DNA from 2 places in the Streptomyces sp. NPDC006393 genome. Region 2 is predicted to be linked to the other one. Evidence: riboswitches for the same ligand, from Rfam matches in the RefSeq annotation. Region 2 holds a riboswitch; the other holds the start of a gene.
The links. Region 2 has a riboswitch for cyclic di-AMP ahead of ABZ484_RS13100 (M23 family metallopeptidase). Riboswitches for the same ligand answer to the same signal wherever they lie in the genome.
Positions count from the first base shown of each region.

Region 1: it holds a riboswitch for cyclic di-AMP, as region 2 does, so the genes downstream of both, ABZ484_RS27045 (transglycosylase family protein) here and ABZ484_RS13100 (M23 family metallopeptidase) in region 2, are expected to answer to the same signal.

Region 1 covers NZ_JBEXZD010000079.1:24,898-28,097, reverse strand. The annotation lists gene ABZ484_RS27050 (transglycosylase family protein) at 1-832, shown strand, start outside; cyclic di-AMP (ydaO/yuaA leader) riboswitch at 1,015-1,180, shown strand; gene ABZ484_RS27045 (transglycosylase family protein) at 1,185-1,892, shown strand; gene eno (phosphopyruvate hydratase) at 2,211-3,200, shown strand, end outside.
Region 2 covers NZ_JBEXZD010000023.1:55,701-58,900, forward strand. The annotation lists gene ABZ484_RS13090 (dihydrofolate reductase family protein) at 209-1,387, shown strand; tRNA gene ABZ484_RS13095 (tRNA-Met) at 1,463-1,536, shown strand; cyclic di-AMP (ydaO/yuaA leader) riboswitch at 1,894-2,051, shown strand; gene ABZ484_RS13100 (M23 family metallopeptidase) at 2,063-3,115, shown strand.

The DNA of each region.
Region 1 (3,200 bases), on a different contig from region 2:
GGCCGAGAAGATCCTCGACGACCGGGGCCCCGGCGCCTGGCCCACCTGCGGCCTGCTCTCCGGGCTCACCAAGGACTCCGGTGCCGCGAGGGTCGACACGGGTCTGGGCGACGGCTCGTCCTCGGAGTCCGGTTCCTCCGGCTCCTCCGATACGTCCGACTCGTCGCGTGCGTCGGGATCGTCGGGATCGGGTGACGCGTCCGGCTCGTCCGAATCGTCCGGTGTGGGCGACCCCGGACTCGATGACTCGTCGCGGGATGCCGGCAACCCGGGTTTCTCCGGATCCGCTTCGGATTCCGGCTCCGGTTCCGAATCCTCCTCTTCGGGTGATTCGTCCTCCGAATCCCCCGCGAATCCGTCCGATTCGCCCTCGAAGTCCGCCGAGAAGGGCGGCGCTCCCGACTCCGGCGCGACGCCCGGATCGGGTGCGGAGGGTGTCGCGACGCCCGAGGCGTCGCCTTCGACGGCCCCCAACCGTGACGACTCGGACAACTCCGGGCAGAGTGTCGGCTCTTCGGCCCTCGTCGACACCGGGGCCCTGGGCACCGGCCGGCACCGCGGCGGCAGCGCCGCCGAGGACTCGGCCGGGAGCCCGGCGACGGCCGGCGGCGGCCGTCACGCCTCCCGGGACGGCGACGGCACGCACACCGCCTCCGTCGACTCCTACACCGTCCGCGCCGGCGACTCGCTCGCCTCCATCGCCGACTCCCTTGACGTCCACGGCGGGTGGCACGCGCTCTACGACGCCAACGAGGCGGCCATCGGGTCCGACCCGAATCACATCGTCGCCGGTCAGAGCCTGGATGTCCCGGTCGAAAACGCCCAGAACTAGCGGGAGTTCACGTCACGCTTCGCGCCGAATGTCCCATTCGGTGAAAGTGTGGGATGAGTCTCAGAAGCCCTGATCGTCTTTGAAATCCGCTCGATCACGTGTCTACGGTCATGACCGCTCGCCACCGCGAGCCCCGGCTGCCGCAACGCCGAATCCTGCCAGCGGCCGTACGGGAACAGTCGTCGCGTCGAGCGCCGTAGGCAGGAGCGGGGGACCCAAGGTAAGTGCCGCACCGGACAGTTCGCCGGAGCGGCTCGGGGTGAAGCCGTGCCTCCCCAGGGGCACGGCCGGGCAACTCAACCGGCCCGAACCCGACAGCTCACCTCGCAGGCGTCGGTGAGGGGATCCATCCATGCTGTTTTCCGGCAAGGGCAAGCACCGTCGTTCCTCCAAGGCCACCCGCGCCATCGCACTCGCCGGTGTCGCCGGCGCCGCCGTCGCCGGCCCGCTGATGGCGGCCGGCAACGCCTCCGCCGCCACCGCCTCCGAGTGGGACGCGGTCGCCCAGTGCGAGTCCGGCGGGAACTGGTCCATCAACACGGGCAACGGCTTCTACGGCGGCCTCCAGTTCACCACCTCCACGTGGGCCGCGTACGGCGGCACCGCCTACGCCCCGCGCGCCGACCTGGCCACCAAGGCGCAGCAGATAGCCGTCGCCGAGAAGGTCCTGGCGGGTCAGGGCAAGGGTGCCTGGCCGGTGTGCGGCAAGGGTCTGTCGAGCACCCCGTACAGCGGTGCCGCGGCCTCCACCGGCAGCACGACGAAGAGCACCACGACCAAGAGCACGACGACCAAGAGCACCGCCACCCGCTCCACCGAGCAGCAGGCGGCCAACCGCTCCGCCACGCGTCCGGCCCCGAAGAAGACCGTCACCACCCCGACCGGCAAGAAGGTCGAGAAGGGCGACGGCGAGTACAAGGTGGTCTCCGGCGACACGCTCAGCTCCATCGCCGCCGAGCACCACGTCAAGGGCGGCTGGGAGAAGCTGTTCCAGCTGAACAAGGACATCGTCGAGGACGCGAACCTCATCTACCCCGGCCAGCAGCTGCACCTGAAGTAAGCAGGGGGCGGCGCGGGCCGCAAGCCGCAGGCCCGCCCCCCCGGTCCCGCGGGCTTCCCGTCCCGCGGGCCCCGTCCCCACGGACTCCCCGCCCCGGCGCGTGTTCCCCCGTACGCGCCGGGGCGGGGGCTTTTCTTCACCGGGCGTTCCTCTCGTCTTTCCGCATCTCCGCCCCGCCCCTTTGTTCCGAGCGGGAACAATGTGTACCGTCACCCTGTCCACGGGACGGTCGGTCGGTCGGCCGGGGCCCCGGGACGGTTAGGCTCTAGTCGCAAGGCTCACAAGCCCCGCACTTTCAGCGTCACATCCACGAAGGAGATGCTCGTGCCGTCCATCGACGTCGTCGTAGCCCGGGAAATCCTGGACTCCCGAGGCAACCCCACGGTCGAGGTCGAGGTCGGCCTCGACGACGGCAGCACGGGTCGTGCCGCCGTCCCGTCCGGCGCCTCGACGGGCGCCTTCGAGGCCATCGAGCTGCGCGACGGGGACCCCAACCGCTACCAGGGCAAGGGTGTCGAGAAGGCCGTCCTCGCCGTCATCGAGCAGATCGGCCCGGAGCTGGTCGGCTACGACGCCACCGAGCAGCGCCTGATCGACCAGGCGATGTTCGACCTGGACGCCACCGACAACAAGGGCTCCCTCGGCGCCAACGCCATCCTCGGCGTCTCCCTCGCCGTCGCCCACGCCGCCTCCGAGGCCAGCGACCTGCCCCTCTTCCGCTACCTGGGCGGCCCGAACGCGCACCTGCTGCCGGTGCCGATGATGAACATCCTGAACGGCGGCTCGCACGCCGACTCCAACGTGGACATCCAGGAGTTCATGATCGCCCCGATCGGTGCGGAGTCCTTCTCCGAGGCCCTGCGCTGGGGCACCGAGGTCTACCACACGCTGAAGAAGGTCCTGAAGACCAAGGGCCTGTCCACCGGCCTCGGCGACGAGGGCGGCTTCGCCCCGAACCTCGGCTCCAACCGCGAGGCCCTCGACCTCATCCTCGAGGCCGTCAAGCAGGCCGGGTACGTCCCCGGTGAGCAGATCGCCCTGGCGCTCGACGTCGCCGCCTCCGAGTTCTACAAGGACGGCAAGTACCTCTTCGAGGGCAAGGAGCGCTCCGCCGCCGAGATGACGGAGTACTACGAGGAGCTCGTCGCGGCCTACCCGCTCGTCTCCATCGAGGACCCGCTGTTCGAGGACGACTGGGCCGGCTGGAAGGTCATCACCGACAAGCTCGGCGACAAGGTCCAGCTGGTCGGCGACGACCTGTTCGTCACCAACCCCGAGCGCCTGGCCCGCGGCATCGAGGAGGGCACC
Region 2 (3,200 bases):
CTTCGGGTGCTTGCGTGCGCGATTCGTGAGCGGTGCCTGAGCGGATGTGCCCGTGTGATCTCAGCTCTGGCAGCCGCACCCTGACGCCTTCTCGGCGACGGGTGCCGGCCGGTCGTAGGTGACTGCCCGTCCCCGAGTCGGTCGTGTGAGAGTGCCGGTCTCCGAGTCGGTCGTGTGAGACTGCCGGTCTCCGAGAGAGAGTGCGCCGATGCCCCTTCCGTACGTGCTGTTGTCCGCCGCCGTCTCCCTGGACGGCTACCTGGACGACACCGGCCCCGATCGCCTCCTGCTGTCCAGCCCCGCCGACTTCGACCGGGTCGACGAGGTACGGGCGTCGGTCGACGCGATCCTGGTCGGGGCCGGCACCCTGCGTGCCGACAACCCGCGGCTGCTGGTCAACTCGCCCGAGCGGCGTGCCGCCCGAGTCGCCGCCGGGCAGCCGGAGTACCCGCTGAAGGTCACGGTCAGCGCCTCCGGAGAGCTGGACCCGGACGCACGCTTCTGGCACACGGGCGGGGAGAAGATCGTCTACACGACCGACAAGGGCGCCCAGCGGCTGCGCGAGGCCGGCGTCGCCGCCCGAGCCGCCCATGCCGTCGACATCGTGGCCCTGGGGGACGTGCTCGACTGGCGGCTGCTGCTGGAACACCTGCACGACGTGCGCGGGGTGCGCCGGCTGATGGTCGAGGGCGGCGGGACGGTGCACACCCAGCTGCTCCAGCGGCAGCTGGCCGACGAGGTGCAGCTCGTCCTGGCCCCGCTGTTCGTCGGGGACCCGCGGGCGCCTCGGTTGTTCGGCCCCGGCGCGTACCAGGGCGGGCGGCTGCGGCTGGTGGAGACGCGGGCCATCGGGGACGTCGTCCTCATGCGCTACGAGCCGACCGCGCCCGGCACCGGGGCCGAGGCCGCTCCCGCGGACCGGCACTGGCTCAGGATCGCGTGCGAGCTGGCGGCACAGTGCCCGCCGTCGCGGACCGCGTTCAGCGTGGGCGCGGTCGTGGTCGCCGCCGACGGCACCGAGCTCGCCCGGGGTCACTCGCGGGAGGGCGGCGATCCGGTCGTGCACGCGGAGGAGGCGGCGCTGGCCAAGGTCGATCCGGTGGATCCGCGGCTGCCGGACGCCACGGTGTACAGCAGCCTGGAACCGTGCGCCCGACGCGCCTCCCGGCCGCGCCCGTGCGCCCGGCTGATTCTGGACGCGGGGGTACGACGGGTGGTCACGGCCTGGCGGGAACCGGACACGTTCGTCGAGGCCGCCAACGGGGCCGCGGTGCTCCTGGGCGCGGGGGCGGACGTCGTCGTACTGCCCGAGTTCGAGGGCCCGGCCCAGGAGCCCAACCGGCACCTGGGAGGCGAGGCCCTGACCAGGGCGGAGGAGAGGCGCTGACGAGGGCCGGACGAAGGGCCGGGCAAAGGGGTGCGCGAGCGGCCCCGTGGATGGCGTACACTGGTGTCATACCGACGCGGGGTGGAGCAGCTCGGTAGCTCGCTGGGCTCATAACCCAGAGGTCGCAGGTTCAAATCCTGTCCCCGCTACTGAAGGCTCAGGGCCGGAATCCGATCATGGATTCCGGCCCTGAGTGTTTTCACCCGCGCGCGTTTCCGGCCCCGGATTCCTCGGGGAGTCCGCGTCGATCGCGTATGCGTCGCGTCACGTCGACGACCATCACACCGAGTGAGCGGACGATGCCCCTCCGCATAACATCTGAGACACCATCAAAATCTGTGTGACTCCTGTGGCGCAGGCGACTCGCCCGTTTTTCTATGCTCCTGGGCCAAAAGTCCTGGCCAAAAAGGTTTAAGGATCAAGCCGGACGGCTTGGAATCGAGCCCTCGCGTCTATTAACGTTCGATAACGCAGCGCGGTCGTCCCAGCCGTCACAAAGGCGGCTCCGTGCGCACGCGCCGAATCCCGCGAGGGAACCGGGGAACCACCAACTTGGGGTGAATCGGGCGTCATCCACCGTGACGGCACGGCTGGTTGACGCGCGTAGGAGACCTTCCCGCTCCGAACCCGTCAGCTAACCCGGTAGGCGAGACGGAAGGAAAGGAGCACGCCCGAGTGGCGTCCAACCGGCCCGCACCAGAAGCCCCGTTCGTGCCGAACCAGCGCACCGAGACCTTCGGATACGGCGGTCGGCGGCCCGACGAGGGCCCCTGGGAGGAGTGGAACCCCACCGAGGAGTCCCTCCGCCCGGTGCGCGGTCGGCACCGCGTGGCCAAGCAGCGCGGCGGCGGGCTCGCCCGCAGCTCCACCGTGCTCGGCGTGGGCGTCATAGCCGCCGTCGGCGCGGGCGGCATGGCCAGCGCCAACACCGGCAAGCCACCGGTCTCCATCTCGCTGCCCGACCTGCCCTCCGTGGAGTCCCTGCCCGCCGTGGGCGCCCTGTTCCACGACTCGGCCCACGACGCCCCCCAGGGCTCCGCGACCGCGCTCAGCGACGTCGGCGTGAGCTCCGCCGAGACCGGACAGGGCACCTCGGACGCGGGCGAGGCCCTGCGCAACCGCATCATGGCCCAGGCCGAGCAGCAGCAGGTCCAGGTCGAGGCCAAGGCCCAGCAGGCCGCCGAGGCCGCCGCCGTCGAGCAGGCCAAGGAGGCCGCCGCCAAGGCGCAGAAGGAGGCCGAGGCCAAGGCCGCCGCCGCGAAGCAGAAGGCGGAGGAGGAGGCCAGGAAGAAGGCCGAGGCGGAGCGGCTGGCGGCGCTGGCCAAGCAGTACACGCTGCCGACCTCCTCGTACACCATCACCTCCACCTTCGGGCAGGCCGGCTCCATGTGGTCCTCCGGCTACCACACCGGCCTCGACTTCGCCGCGCCCACCGGCACCCTGATCAAGGCGATCCACAGCGGCACCGTCACCGAGGCCGGCTGGGCCGGGTCCTACGGATACCGCACGGTCCTCACCCTCGACGACGGCACCGAGCTGTGGTTCTGCCACCAGTCGTCGATCAGCGTCTCGGTCGGTCAGAAGGTGAACACGGGCGACGTCATCGGCCGCGTGGGCGCCACCGGCAACGTCACCGGCCCCCACCTGCACCTGGAGGTCCACCCCGGCGGCCAGGCCACCGGCATCGACCCGATGGCGTGGCTGCGGGAGAAGGGCCTCAACCCCTGAGAGGCCCCTGGCCCCGAACTCCGTTTACGTGATCTTTGCGGTCCGGTCCGGCGAGGCGCGGAATGAGCCTTTCCGGCCCGGCCGT